3 regions of the Massilia sp. Se16.2.3 genome follow, and region 2 is predicted to be linked to each of the others. Evidence: predicted binding sites of a transcription regulator. Region 2 holds the regulator's gene; each other region holds the start of a gene.
What was found. Region 2 encodes FNR, which switches genes on or off when oxygen is low (the NO sensors DNR and NnrR bind a similar motif). Its sites were predicted from a motif close to TTGATNNNNATCAA; they were not measured.

Region 1 (4,889 bases), 2.1 Mb from region 2:
TACCCGATGCATGACAGTTGCCCAGCCAGCCAGGAACGCCCGTGAGCTCTTGCAGCTTGTCCGTCAACTCTTCTGGAAAGGACGGCACGGTCTTCGGAAAATAGCCCCAGTCGAACAGCACCGGCACGCCGGCGATTTCCCAGTGGCCGCTCTGCGTGTCCTTGCCGGTCGACTGTTCGCGCGCGGCGCCCCAGGCACCGGTAAAACCTTCGCGTTGCGTAAAACCGGCGGCCCATTCGCCGCTGGCCTTGTGGGCGGCGGCAGCCAGGCCGAGGCGCTCCAGGTTCGGCAGCGACATCGGCTTACCCTCTTTCGCGGCCCACTCGGCGATGTGGCCGAAAGTGTTGGCGCCCGTGTCGCCGTATTTGTCGGCGTCGGGCAGCGCGCCCAGGCCGAAGGAGTCAAGCAGGAGAATGAATGCGCGTGACATGGAAGTCCTCGACAGGTGTTTAAGCTGCTGCGCGCGGGATCGAACCCAGGCGCTCGGTGAAGGAATGGATCAGGGCGACCAGGTCCTTGGCGGCGACGGCCGCGTACTTCAGGGTCTGCTCGTGCGACAGCGGGAACGGGGTCAGGCCTTCGGCCAGGTTGGTGATTGCCGACACACCGACGACCTTCAGGCCGCAGTGGCGCGCCGAGATCACTTCCGGCACCACCGACATGCCGACGACATCGGCGCCAAGCGTGCGGAAGGCGCGGATTTCGGCGGCGGTCTCGAAGTTCGGGCCAGGTGCGGCGAGGTACACGCCTTCATGCAGCGTGATCGACTTGGCGGCGGCGGTTTCCTTGACGAGGTTGCGCAGCTCGGCATCATAGGCGTTGGCCATGCTGAAGAAGCGCGGGCCGAAGCGGTCGTCGTTCGGGCCGGCCATCGGGCTGCCCGGCAGCAGGTTGATGTGGTCGGTCAGGACGACGACGCTGCCTGCATCGACTTCAGGGCGCAGCGAACCGGCGGCATTCGTCACCAGCAGCATCTCGCAGCCGAGCAGCTTGAAGGTGCGTACGGCCGAGGTCATGACATGGGCGCCATAGCCTTCGTAGAAGTGGCCGCGGCCCTTCATGCAGACGACCGGCACGCCAGCCAGGGTGCCCAGCACCAGCTCGCCCGCGTGGCCATGCACGGTGCTGATCGGGAAGCCCGGCAGGTCGGCATAGCTGATCGAGACCGCGTCCGTCATCTGTTCGGCCAACACGCCGAGACCGGAACCGAGGATCATCGCCACACGTGGCTCAAACCCGGGTTTGCGGGCGCGGATGACGTCGGCGGCTTCGAATGGGGTATTGCTGGACATGAGTTTTCCTTCTGTCGAATCTGAAATGGGGAGGCTTGTCGTGCGGCTAGCGTGCGGTCTTGCGGGGAGACGGCCAGGTGCCGCGTGCTGAGATCACCGGGCGCTGCGTAGCCAAAAATTATTCTAACTATGCATTATCGCGGATATGTATGGCAAATACCATTTCTCTTGCTCATTTATACGACAGACAAATAAATAGGCTGAGATAGGCGACGCAGCCCGTTGGCATATCGCTACAATCTGGTGAAGCCGACAAGATGGGTTGATATTCGTTGACGCGGATCAAACATTTGTCTAGCATTGACAAACATTTGTTGAATGGTCCCGACCGTGACTGAACTCTCGAAAAAAGAACAGTTGTACGAGCTGATCCGTGCGAACCCCTTCATCTCGCAACAGGATCTCGCCGCCGAGCTCGGCTTGTCGCGTTCCGCCGTGGCCGGCTACATTGCCACGCTGGTGCGCGAACGCCGCCTGCTGGGACGTGCCTACGTACTGCCCGACCATCGGCCCATCCTGTGCGTGGGCGCAGCCAATCTCGACCGCAAGCTGCGCGCAAACGGCACGCTGGTAATGGGCACTTCCAATCCGGCCAGCGGGGTCGAGTCCTTCGGCGGGGTGGCGCGCAACATCGCCGAGAACCTGGCGCGGATGGGCGCGCCGGTGTCGCTGATCACGGCGGTCGGCAACGATTCCTCCGGACGCGCCCTGCTCGCCCATGCCGAAAGCGTCGGCATCGATACCCGCGGCACCCTGAAACTCGACGACGCCGGCAGCGGCACCTACACGGCGGTGCTCGACGGCGAAGGCCAGATGCTCGTCGCCCTGGCCGACATGGCGCTGTACGACCGCATCACGCCCGCCTTCCTCGACATGCGCCAGCAGCAGCGCGCCGGCGCTTCGCTGATCGTGGCCGACCTGAACCTGACGATGGATGCCATCGCCACCCTGCAGCGCGACGCCGCGCGCGACAGCATCTCGGTGGTGCTGGTAGCGGTGTCGGAACCGAAGATGAACCGGTTGCCGAAGTCCCTTGCCGGGGTGCGCCTCCTCATCCTGAACGAAGGCGAACTGGCCACGCGCGTGGGCCGCGACCTGCCTGGCGAAGCCGAACTGGCGGCGGCCTGCCGCGAAGTGCAGGCGCAAGGCGCCGAGGACGTGGTGGTGACGCTGGGCGCGCGCGGCGTGCTCTTTACCAGCGGCGGCGCCGTCGAACGCCTGCAAGCGCCGCCGGCGCAAGTGGTGGACGTCACCGGTGCCGGCGACGCCTTTGCCGCCGCGGTCGTGCTGTCGCTGCACAGCGGCGGCAGCGACCTGGCCCTGGCCTGCCGCCGCGGCCTGCAACTGTCGGCCATGACGATCGAATGCCGCCAGACCGTCTGCCCGCAACTGGCGCCGGAAACCTTCGGCGCCCTCAACTGATTATTGGATCCTGGACCACCATGCAAGCCTACCTGCAGTTTTCTCCTGAAGTCGCCGCCGCCCGCAATGCCGGCAAGCCCGTCGTCGCCCTCGAGTCGACCATCATCTCGCACGGCATGCCTTACCCGCAGAACGTGCAGACCGCGCGCAAGGTCGAACAGATCATCCGCGACGCCGGCGCCGTGCCCGCGACGATCGCCATCATGGACGGCAAGATCTGCATCGGTCTCTCCGACGAGCAGCTCGAGACCCTCGGCACCGCCCCGGATGCATTGAAAGTGAGCCGGCGCGACCTGGCCTATGTGCTGTCGCAGCGCCTGCTGGGCGCCACCACCGTGGCCGCCACGATGATCTGCGCCCGGCTGGCTGGCATCGAGGTGTTTGTTACCGGCGGCATCGGCGGCGTGCACCGCGGCGCCGAGACCAGTTTTGATATTTCAGCCGACCTGCAGGAACTGGCCCGGACGAGTGTTGCGGTGGTCTGCGCCGGCGTGAAATCGATCCTGGACATCGGCCTGACCCTCGAATACCTGGAAACCCATGGCGTACCGGTGCTGAGCGTCGGCCAGCCCGGCTTCCCCGCCTTCTTCACGCGCGAATCGGGCTTCAAGGCCGACTTCCAGCTCGACAGCGCCGAAGACCAGGCACGCTTCATCCGCACCAAGTGGCAACTGGGTTTGGATGGTGGCGTGGTGGTCAGCAATCCGGTGCCGGAAGCAGCGGCCATGCCGAAGGAAGAGATCGACCGCATCACCGAACAGGCGCTGGGCGAGGCGGCGCAGCAGGGTGTCGCCGGCAAGAAGGTGACGCCCTTCCTGCTGGCACGCATCAAGGAACTCACCGAAGGGCGCAGCCTGGCGACCAACATCGCCCTGGTCGAACACAACGCATTGATCGGTGCGCGCCTGGCCGTGGCCCTGAACCCGAACGCCTGATCCGCCGCCATGTCGATCGACCTGAAACAGTTGAAGTACTTCCTGGCCGTGGCCGAGGAAAAGAGCTTCAGCCGCGCCGCCGAACGCCTGCACATTTCGCAGCCTCCCCTGTCGCAGCAGATCATGAAGCTCGAGTCGGAACTCGGCGTGCGCCTGTTCGCGCGCACCACGCGCAGCTTCGAGCTGACGGTGGCGGGCAAGGCGCTGATGGCGGAGGCATCGGACCTGCTGGGGCGCATGCGCATGACGATCGACACCATCCGCCAGATCGACCGCGGCGAAGTCGGGCGCCTGCGCGTGGGCATCGTCGGCTCGGCGATGTGGGGCCCGATCCCGAGCCTGCTCGAGCGCTTCCAGTCCGAGTTCCCGCGCGTGACCTGGACCATCCACGAACTCGGTCCCGACGAGCAGTTCGAGGCGCTGCGGTCGAAGCAGATCGATGTCGGCTTCTGGCGCGAGCCGCGCCTCGACGACGAATCCCTGAAGGCTGCCGGCCTGCACCAGGAACTGTGCTTCCGCGAGAACGTGTGCGTGGCCGTGCACAAGCACCATCCGCTGGCGCAGCGCGAGGCGATCGAGCTGCTCGACATCGCCAGCGAACCGATGCTGACGCTGCACCTGAACCAGTCCGCCGAGCCGCGCTACCTGATCGGCTGCTGCATCGCCGCCGGCTTCCAGCCGACCATCTTCCAGGAAGCGGCAGAACCGCAAACGCTGCTGGCGATGGTGGGGGCCGGCCTGGGCGTGGCGTTGCTGCCGGAGACGACCAGCCGCATCGGCTGGCCGGGCGTGGTGTTCGTGCCGATCCGGACGAATCCGCCGTCGGCGAATCTGTACATCACGTATCCGGGGCAGGACGATGCGCCGGTGGTGCGGGCGTTTTTGAAGATCGTGAAGCCGGACGGGGATTGAATTCGTAGGGCGGGCGGCTGCATCCGGCACGATGCGCAATGGCGGCACGTGCGCCGCCCGCCCGTTCAACGGGTTCGTAGGGTGGGTGCGGCCGGCGAGGCTCCGCCCACGCGGTATCATCGCTTGATCGGCGGCGCTGTTGGTCACACCCCGTGACGCATGGGGAAGGTCTATTTGCAAACGCAATCGCAAATTGACCGCCGTACCGCGTGGGCGGAGCCTCGCCGGCCGCACCCACCCTACATTAGTGGGTCGCGCCTTCCACCTGAGCCTGTTCACCGCCACCCCGCACGGCGACTTCCACTGCCACCCTTAATCCCTCGACGAT
Region 2 (4,889 bases):
ATCCACCTTCCTCACGCCGGACGCGCGCCAGAACGTGCTGGTGACCTCGCTGGAAGCGCGCACCGCCGCCCTGAAGGACCTGACGCCCGAGGCGCGCGCCGCGGCGATCGCCCGCGCGACACGCATCGTCGAGCAGAAGATCCGCCCCGCCTACGTCCGCGTGCAGGACTACATGGCCGAGCTCAATCCGAAGACGGACGACCGGGCCGGCATCTCGCGCCTGCCGAACGGCGCCGCGGCCTACAAGCAGGCACTCGCCAGCTACACCAGTACGGGCCTCTCCGCCGAGGAAATCCACGCCATCGGCCTGCGCGAAGTGGCGCGCCTGGAAGCCGAAATGGACAAGCACCTGCGCGCCCTTGGGCTTGCCGATGGCGACATCGAGACGCGCCTGAAGGCCCTGGACGCGCGCTTCCAGCCCAAAGTCGAAGGTGACCCGCGTCCGGCCATCCTGGCGCAATATGCCGAGATGGTGAAGGATGCCGAAGCGCGCAGCAGCACGCTGTTCAACCTGAAGCCGCGCGCACCGGTCGAGGTGCGGCGCGAGCCGCCGCTGACGGAACCGTCGGCCGCGGCTCACTACACGCTGCCAGCGCCGGACGGCAGCCGCCCCGGCGTGTTCTGGGTGCCGCTGCGCGGGCCGATGTTCAATACGATCCGTATGCGCAGCCTTTCCTACCACGAGGCCGTTCCGGGCCACCACTTCCAGCTGGCGATCCAGCAGGAATTGCAGGGGATCCCGAAATACCGCAGCGCCCGCATCTTTAGCGGCGGCAGCGCCCACAGCGAAGGCTGGGCGCTGTACACCGAGCGGCTGGCGGTGGAGCAGGGCTGGTACAAGGACGACGTGCCGGGCCTGCTGGGCGCGCTCGGCTCCGAGCTGTTCCGCGCGCGCCGGCTGGTGGTCGACACCGGCCTGCACACCAAGGGGTGGACGCGCCAGCAGGCCGTCGACTACGGCATCAACGTCGAGGAAGTCGACCGCTACGTCGCCTGGCCTGGTCAGGCCACGGCCTACATGATCGGCATGCTGCGCATCGTCGAACTGCGCGAAAAGGCGAAGGCGGAACTGGGCAGCAAGTTTTCGCTGCCGGCCTTCCACGACATGGTGCTCGGCGCTGGTTCGGTGCCGCTGGACGTGCTCGGCCAGCTGGTGGACGGGTGGATCGCGAAGGAAAAAGCGAAGGCGTGAGCGCAGCGCGCATGTCCGTACGTTGCCGGGAGTAAAGCGCCAAACCGAGGGTGGACGGAGCCCCCGTCCACGCGTCCAACGCCCGCGTGATCATCTGCGGCGCGGCCGAACCGAGGGTGGGCGCCCCGAGCCCACGCGGTGCGAGCGTCCCGCTACCGGTTGGTGCACACCTACGTCCCGCGTGGGCACGGGTGCCCACCCTACATGGATGTGCCGTCCATTGCGCCGGCACGACAACAGATGCACCCGGCGCCCCGCTTGCGGCATAATCGCCGCAGCACTACCGTGACCACTTCCCCAGGAGCGCCTCATGGAAACCCAGGAACTGCACCGCGGCCGACTGATCGACCACATCCAGCTCGTGGTCCGCGATCTGGCGGCATCCCGCACCTTCTATTCAGCCATCTTCGAGGTTCTGCAGTTGCCCATCGGCGGCGCCGGCGAGGATTACTTCTGGGCCGACGAGCTGTTCGTCTCGACGGCCAGCAGCCGGGCGGCGCAGGGAAGGCTGACCGGCCGCCATCACCTGGCCTTCCAGGCAGCCAGCCGGGCGACCGTCGATGCTTTTCATGCCGCCGCCTTGCGTGCGGGAGGGCAGGACAATGGCGCGCCGGGCGAGCGGCCGTATCACCCGGGCTATTACGCGGCATTCGTGCTCGACCCGGATGGCAACAACATCGAGGCGGTGTACCACGGGGAGGCAGAACGCAGCGCGGCTTCGGTGGTGGTCAGGTTCTGACTTTGCGGAGCCGCCTCCCTCCGCTTGGGGAACCGGGAAGCAGCCGCCGCCCGTGGCGATGTTCGGCGCAGCTTGCCGCGTGGGCACGGAGTGCCCACCCTACGGTCGACCGGCCGGCTTCGACAACGCCGTCGCAGCGCCTGCAATCGTAGGGTGGGCATCCTGTGCCCACGCGGTACGCACGCGGCACCCGGCTACGCACGTCAGCACACCGCCCGCACGATCAAGCGTTCAACAGGTCCTTGCAGCCCAGCGATGCGACCGACCAACGTGCGTTGAACGCGTGGGCGGCGAGGCCGCGCACCCTGCGCCCGATGGCCTCAGGCCATCGGGCTGCACTGCTCCGTGCCCGCGGCAATGGCGCGCAGCCTGGCCGGCTCGAGCAGGATGACTTCGCGCTTGTCGACGGCGATCCAGCCCTGCTTCCTGAAGCGCGACAGCAGCCGGCTGACGCTTTCGATGGTGAGCCCAAGGTAGTTGCCGATGTCCTCGCGCGACATGCGCAATGCAAAGCTGGTGGGCGAATAGCCGCGCGCGGCGTAGCGTGCCGACAGATTCACCAGGAACACGGCGAAGCGCTGTTCGGCCCGCATGTTTCCGAGCAGCAGCATGACGTTCTGTTCGCGTGTGATTTCCTGGCTCATGATGCGGTGGAAGTGACGCAGCAGCGCTGGCACCTGGCCGAACAGTTCCTCCAGCCGCGAGAACGGAATCTCGCACACTTCGCTGTCCTCGAGCGCGACCGCGTCGCAGTGGTGGCGCTCGCCGCTGATGGCATCCATGCCGAGCAGCTCGCCCGCCATCTGGAAGCCCGTGATCTGCTGCTCGCCGGCCGCGTTGATCTGGTAGGTCTTGAAGTGGCCGAAGCGCACCGCGTACAGGTTACGGAACGGGTCGCCCATCGCGTACAGGCGCTCGTCGCGCGACAGACGCCGGCGCGCGCCGATGATCTTGTCGAGGCGGTCGATGTCCATGTTGTCCAGGCCCATGGGCAGGCACAACTGGTGCATGCTGCAGGCGCTGCAGCTCGCCTTCAGCGCGCCTAGGCTGATGGGCAACAGTGGAGCGGAAGAAGGTTCCTGGGTCATCGGTCAACGGGGTCGCGGTCAATACGGGAATTATAGTCCCGTCCGTCGTCCGTGCACTCATGCGTGTGCGCCGCCCCGGCGGAGGGCGGGGCGCTCAATCGTGCGCAACGCTGCCCATGCTAGATTCTGGACACCGCAGACAACAGGAGCGCCCATGTTCGGCCTATCGGCGTTGGTGCTGGCACGCATCCAGTTCGCCTTCACGATGTCCTTCCACATTCTGTTCCCGGCAGTCACCATCGGCCTGGCAAGCTACCTGGCCGTGCTGGAACTGTCCTGGCTGCGCACCAAGCGCCAGGTCTTCGTCGACCTGTACCACTTCTGGCTGAAGATCTTCGCCGTCATGTTCGGCATGGGCGTGGTCTCGGGCATCGTGATGGCCTACCAGATCGGCACCAACTGGAGTTACATGTCCGAGTTCGCCGGTTCCATCATGGGGCCGGTGCTGGCCTACGAAGTGCTGACCGCCTTCTTCCTGGAGGCCGGATTCCTGGGCGTGATGCTGTTCGGCTGGAACCGGGTCGGTCCGGCCCTGCACCTGGTGGCCACCTGCATGGTGGCGGCCGGCACGCTGATCTCGGCCACCTGGATCCTGGCCGCCAACAGCTGGATGCAGACTCCCCGTGGCTATGCCATCGAAGGCGGGCGGATGGTCCCGACCGACTGGCTGGCGATCGTCTTCAATCCCTCTTTCCCCTACCGGCTGCTGCACATGGTGGTGGCAGCCTACCTCACCACCGCGCTGATCGTCGGCGCCGTCGGCGCCTGGCAACTGCTGCACAAAAGGGACAACCCGGCGGTGCGCAAGATGCTGTCGATGGCGATGTGGATGGTGTTGATTGTCGCGCCCATCCAGGCCGTCATCGGCGATTTCCACGGACTGAACACGGCAAAGCACCAGCCGGCCAAGCTGGCGGCGATGGAAGGACATTGGGAAAACACCCCGGGCGAGGCCGTGCCGCTCAAACTCTTCGGCATTCCCGACATGGAAGAGGAAAAGACCCATTTCTCGGTCGAAGTGCCGCACCTGGGCAGCGTCATCCTCACCCACAGCTGGGCGGGCCAGTTTCCAGGCCTGAAGGAATTTCGCAAGGAAGACCGGCCGAATTCCCTGATCGTGTTCTGGAGCTTCCGCACGATGGTGGGCCTGGGCCTGCTGATGATCGGGCTCGGGTTGTGGAGCCTCTTCATGCGCCGCGGCGGGCGCCTTTTCACCTCGCGCGTTTTTCTCCGCGCCGCGCTGATCATGGGGCCGGCCGGCCTGGTCGCCATCCTGGCCGGCTGGATCACCACCGAGGTGGGGCGCCAGCCCTGGGTCGTCTACGGCGTGCTGAGGACGAGCGACGCCGTATCGAAGCACGGGGCGCCGGCGCTGGCGCTCACGCTCGGCCTGTTCGTGGCGGCCTACCTCGTCGTCTTCGGGGCCGGCACCGCCTACGTGCTGCGCATGATGCGCAAGGGGCCGCAGAAATTCGAGCTGCACCGCGCGCTTGATGGTGGTCCGGGGGAGGTACGCACGCCGATGCGTCCGCTCTCGGCGGCGGACGTCGCCAACCACGACGACGCCGGCGACGACGCGAAAGGAGGATGACATGGGCATCGACACCTCGGTCATCTGGGCCATCATCATCTATTTCGCCGTCTTCATGTACGTGCTGCTCGACGGCTTCGACCTCGGCATCGGCATGCTGTTTCCGTTTGCCAAGGACAAGCGCGACCGCGACACCATGATGAACACGGTCGCGCCGGTCTGGGACGGCAACGAGACCTGGCTGGTGCTGGGCGGGGAAGGGCTGCTGGCGGCCTTTCCGGTGGCGTATTCGATCATCCTGTCCGGGCTCTACCTGCCCCTGATCTTCATGCTGGTCGG
Region 3 (4,889 bases), 930 kb from region 2:
CGAATTTCATTGCCAAGCTGGACAATTATCTCGGTGTCGGCGATATCGGGCCTACGGCCGAGCGGACGGTCGGCCGCTTCTATCCAGCCTACTACACGACGAATCTGTTCGGTCCTTTCGCCTGTCCTCTCGACGACGGCAATACTTCGACGGAAAAGAAATGCCTGTTCGACTGGAACAGCGAGGCGCCGATGCCGGCAGTGTACGCGGGACAGGACTTCAGGGGCGAAGTCTATGCGCAGAACGTGGATGGCGACCCGGTCAAGAACTTCGTTGGCGACTGGTACAAGCCGGTGACCCTCACGGCCGTGGCGGCCTCGGGCGGCGCAGTACTGCCGAAGAACTTCGCGTCCGCGACCTCGTTCGCCCCGCTGAAGATGACTGACCCGAACACCAAGCTTGTTTCCTATGGCGAGATCGCCGGCACCTTGACCTATGCACTCGACAAGCCCTACACGGCCGGAGATGCGCGGACCACCATCTGGACCGCGCCGAGCCTGGTGTTCCTGCGCGCCAACTCCGACGAGGTACGCCTGACCGGAACGGGCACCAGTGCCAGGGTACAGATCAAGTCCATGCGTGCGCCTGAAGCGGTGAGCGAGGGCGGCATCAACGTCCTCAACGGCCGTACCAGAGTCGCGAACGCGCTCGGCACCGATATCCTGCCGACGCCGCTGGCGGTCCAGGTCGAATATTGGGACGGCAGCACCTGGCGTGCCCACCCCGGCTTCGTGGACCCGACCGGGAGCGCCATGAACAGCAACACCGCAAGCTTTATCGACTGCACCTATGGCCTGGCCAGCGCGGCGTCCAGGCCGAACAACTGCCTCGACGTGCTTGCAGGCGACGGCAAGCCGGTCGACCTCACGCAGGGTAAAGGCACCCTCTGGCTGAAGCGGACCGGCAAGCTGACAAGCGGCCGCAGCCGCGATGGCCAGGTCAGCGTGCAGTTCAAGCTGCGCAGCTGGCTGCCGAGCACCAACGGCCGCGTCACCTTCGGCCGCTACCGCAGCCCTGTGATCTACATGCGCGAAGTGTACTGAGTCAGCATTTGATGCCTCTAAGCATCACTTAATCCAGCAAATCCGGTATTTTTTGTTGCCGACAGGATTTATTCGTCCGTTTTTGCGTGAGCTTGAATATAATCAAGCGCTACGGTGCACATTCCTGTCACCCCACGGAAATCTCGATACGGTCCGCATGCATTTTTTCAGAAAAGCCAAGAAAAGAGAAGGGTGGCTCGCGATCGCGCTGCAGCGCGATGGTCTTTCCGCCGTGAGCATGCAGACCGCGCCGGACGTCCGGCCCCAGGTGCGCCAGGCCGTGTTCTATGCCGGCACCGACCATGCCGAGCTGCTGGAAAAGGCCGGACGCGACCTGCATGCCCATGCCTACCGCGCGATCACCGTGCTCTCGCCCGGCGAATACCAGATCCTGCTCGTCGACGCCCCCAACGTGGCCGTCGACGAATTGAAAACCGCGGTGCGCTGGCGCCTGAAGGACCTGCTCGACTTCCACGTGGACGACGCGACCATCGACGTGGCAGACCTGCCGGTCGACGCCAACGCCGCCGTGCGTGCCCAGCATTCGATGTTCGCCGTTGCCGCGCGCAACAGCGTGATCGGCGCGCGCCAGAAGCTGTTTTCGGCCGCCAAGGTCGACCTGTCCGTCATCGACATTCCTGAAATGGCCCAGCGCAATATCTCGGCGCTGGTCGAACCGGCCGGGCGCGGCGTCGCCATGCTGTCGTTCGGCGAGGACGGCGGCCTGCTGACGGTGTCGTACCGGGGCGAACTGTACCTGGCCCGCCGTATCGACATCGCGCTGGCCCAGCTGCTCGACGAGGACCACGACCGCAAGAACGCCTCCTTCGACCGCGTCACGCTGGAACTGCAGCGCTCGCTCGACAACTTCGAGCGCCAGTATTCCTTCATCAGCGTGGCGAAACTCGTGCTGGCGCCGTCGCCGATCACCGGGCTCGACGAATACTTGTCCAGCAACCTGTACACCCCGGTCGAGACGCTCGACCTGGCCACCGTGTTCGATTTCGCGCGCGCGCCGGAACTGGCGGACGTGGGGCTGCAACAACGCTTCCTGGTGCCGCTCGGCGCGGCCCTGCGCCACGAGGAGACGGTGCTGTGACCCAGCAGATCAACCTGTTCAATCCGATCTTCCTGCAGCAGAAGAAGATCTTTTCGGCGCGTACGATGGCGCTGGCGCTCGCCGTGCTGTTCGTCGGCACCGCGGGTCTCAACGCCTACGGTAACTGGCGCGTGACGAACATGCAGAAGGAAGCCGACGTCGGCGCGGCCCTGCTCGAAGGGCGCAAGGCGCGCCTCGCGAGCGTGACGGCGGAATTCCCGCCGCGCCAGAAGAACCCGGCCGTCGACGCCGAACTGGCGGAAGCCGAAGGCCAGCTGGCCGCGCTGCGCCAGGTCTCGGGTGTGCTCGAACGCGGCGAGCTGGGCAATACCCGGGGCTATGCCGAATACTTCCGCGCACTGGCACGCCAGCACGTCGATGGCCTGTGGCTGAGCTCGGTACAGATCAATGGCGCGGGCATCGACATCGGCGTGCGCGGCCGCGCCCTCGACCCCGAGCGCGTCCCGGGCTACCTGAACCGCCTGACGCGTGAACCCGTCCTGCGGGGCAAGGCCTTCGGCAGCCTGCAGATCGTGCAGGGCGCGCCTACTTCCCGCAGCGACGCCAGCGGCGCCGTTACCAGCGTGCCGGCACCGTACGTCGAGTTCAGCCTGCAGTCGACCCCGGAGGCGCCCAAGCCATGAAAGAACGCCTGATTGCCCTGGGCGCGCGCATCGACGCGCTGACGCTGCGCGAACGCGTGCTGCTGTTCGCGGCGGTGGCCGCCAGTGTCGTCTTCCTGATGTATTTCTTCGGCCTGAAACCCATGTTCGCCAGGCAGGAACAGCTGCGCGGTCAGATCGTCCAGCAGCAGAACAACATCGAAGGCATCGACAACGAGATCCGCCAGAAGATCGAAGCGGCCCAGGTCGACCCGGACGCGCCCACGCGCACCCGCATCGCCACCGTGCGCGCCCAGACGATCGCGCTGGCCGAGGCCCTGCGCGCGATGCAGAACGGCCTGGTGGCGCCCGAGCGCATGGCGCCGCTGCTGGACCAGATCCTGCGTGCCAACGGCAGGCTGCAGCTGGTGTCGATGCGCACCTTGCCGGTGGAGTCGGTGCTGCACGCGGCCCGGGTGTTGCACCGGCCGCAGCCGCGGCCCCTGTCGATGCGAATGCGGTAACGGCGCCGAACGCGGCGGCCAAGCCTGCGGACTTGTTGTATCGTCATGGCGTCGAGGTGACGGTACGCGGCAACTACCTCGACATGATCGGCTACATGGCCGCACTCGAGGCGATGCCGACCCAGTTGTTCTGGGGCCGTGCGCAGCTGGAAGCGGAAACCTGGCCGGATTCGCGCCTGACGCTGACCCTGTACACCCTGAGCCTGGATGCGAAATGGATGAAGCTGTGAAGACCATTGCCCGACACGGTGCGGCGCTGTCGCTCGCGCTCCTGGCCGGCCATGCCGCGGCCCAGCCGCTGCAGGATCCGACCCGGCCGCCGGCCAGCCTGATGGCGGGGCAGGGTACGGCGCGGGCGATAGCCGCCGCGCCCGTCCAGCGCGCGCCGCAGCTGCAATCGGTGCTGATCGCGCGCCAGCCCGGCGGGCGCCATGTCGCCGTGATCGACGGCGAGACCGTGCGCGTGGGCGACCTGGTGCGCGGCGCCCGCGTGGCGCGCATCGATGCGAACGAAGTGGAACTTAGGCGCGGACGTGCGCGCCAGGTCCTCACACTGCACGCGCCGGCCGCGGGAGCTGCACGCTCCGCCGGCGTCGAACGAGTACGACACGAATGACGGGAACGAGAACAACGATGCGACAACCCACCCTCCTGGCGCTGGCCGCAAGCACGGCGCTGTTGCTGTCCGGCTGCCAGAGCACGCCGCCGCATGCCACCTACGACAAGATCAAGCAGGAAGTGGCCACCGCAGGCGCGGCCGGCCGTGGCGCCGCACCCGCCGACGATGCCGTCGCCAATGCGCTGCTGCCGCCCGCCGCCGCGCTGGCGGGGAATTACCGAAGGCCCGCCCGGCCCTGGAGGAGCGCTTCAACGTCGCCTTCAACAACGTGCCGGCGCAGCACTTCTTCCGCTCGATCGTGGCCGGCACCCGCTACAACATGCTGGTCCATCCCGACGTGGCCGGCACCATCAGCGCCAACCTGAAGGACGTGACCCTGGTCGAGGCGCTCGATGCCGTGCGCGACATGTACGGCTACGACTACCGCATCGACGGCACCCGGATCACCATCCGTCCGCTGACCATGCAGACGCGCATGTTCCACGTGAACTACCTGATCGGCAGCCGCCGCGGCAGCTCGAACCTGCGCGTGAGCTCGACCACGGTCGCCAGTGTCGGCACCACCGGCAGCGGCAGCAACAGTGGCGGCGGCAGCGGCCAGGGCAACCAGCCGAACGGAAACCAGAATAGTCCGGGCGGCCAGAACGGCGGCAACCAGACCCAGGTGGACAGCACCGACGTCAACACGCTGTCGAACAACGAATTCTGGACCGACCTGAAATCGTCGATCGAAGCCATCGTCGGTTCGAAAGAGGGCGGGCGCAGCGTCGTCGTCAGCCCGCAGTCGGGCGTGCTCGTGATCCGCGCCATGCCGGAAGAACTGCGCAACGTCGACATGTACCTGAAGGCCACCCAGCTGGCGGTGGACCGCCAGGTGATCCTGGAAGCGAAAATCCTCGAAGTCGAACTCAACGACCAGTTCCAGAGCGGCATCAACTGGGCCAGTTTCTCGTCGATCGGCCACTCCAACAGCAACCGCGTTGCTACCGGCCTGATCGCGCC

Region 1: the regulator FNR is predicted to act here: its motif matches at 1,565-1,578, upstream of G4G31_RS09365 (carbohydrate kinase).
Region 3: the regulator FNR is predicted to act here: its motif matches at 1,136-1,149, upstream of G4G31_RS14670 (agglutinin biogenesis protein MshI).

The regions. Positions count from the first base shown of each region.
Region 1 is NZ_CP050451.1:2,020,203-2,025,091, reverse strand. It holds gene G4G31_RS09375 (phosphopentomutase) at 1-430, opposite strand, end outside; gene xapA (xanthosine phosphorylase) at 450-1,292, opposite strand; gene G4G31_RS09365 (carbohydrate kinase) at 1,623-2,714, shown strand; gene G4G31_RS09360 (pseudouridine-5'-phosphate glycosidase) at 2,735-3,649, shown strand; gene G4G31_RS09355 (LysR family transcriptional regulator) at 3,659-4,561, shown strand; gene pcp (pyroglutamyl-peptidase I) at 4,806-4,889, opposite strand, start outside.
Region 2 is NZ_CP050451.1:4,137,262-4,142,150, reverse strand. It holds gene G4G31_RS27730 (DUF885 family protein) at 1-44, shown strand, start outside; gene G4G31_RS18880 (DUF885 family protein) at 35-1,192, shown strand; gene G4G31_RS18875 (VOC family protein) at 1,503-1,931, shown strand; gene fnr (fumarate/nitrate reduction transcriptional regulator Fnr) at 2,252-3,019, opposite strand; gene G4G31_RS18865 (cytochrome ubiquinol oxidase subunit I) at 3,174-4,610, shown strand; gene cydB (cytochrome d ubiquinol oxidase subunit II) at 4,612-4,889, shown strand, end outside.
Region 3 is NZ_CP050451.1:3,207,111-3,211,999, forward strand. It holds gene G4G31_RS14665 (DUF11 domain-containing protein) at 1-1,043, shown strand, start outside; gene G4G31_RS14670 (agglutinin biogenesis protein MshI) at 1,282-2,142, shown strand; gene G4G31_RS14675 (PilN domain-containing protein) at 2,139-2,786, shown strand; gene gspM (type II secretion system protein GspM) at 2,783-3,268, shown strand; gene G4G31_RS26265 (hypothetical protein) at 3,301-3,498, shown strand; gene G4G31_RS14685 (hypothetical protein) at 3,495-3,884, shown strand; gene G4G31_RS28445 (hypothetical protein) at 3,902-4,252, shown strand; gene mshL (pilus (MSHA type) biogenesis protein MshL) at 4,156-4,889, shown strand, end outside.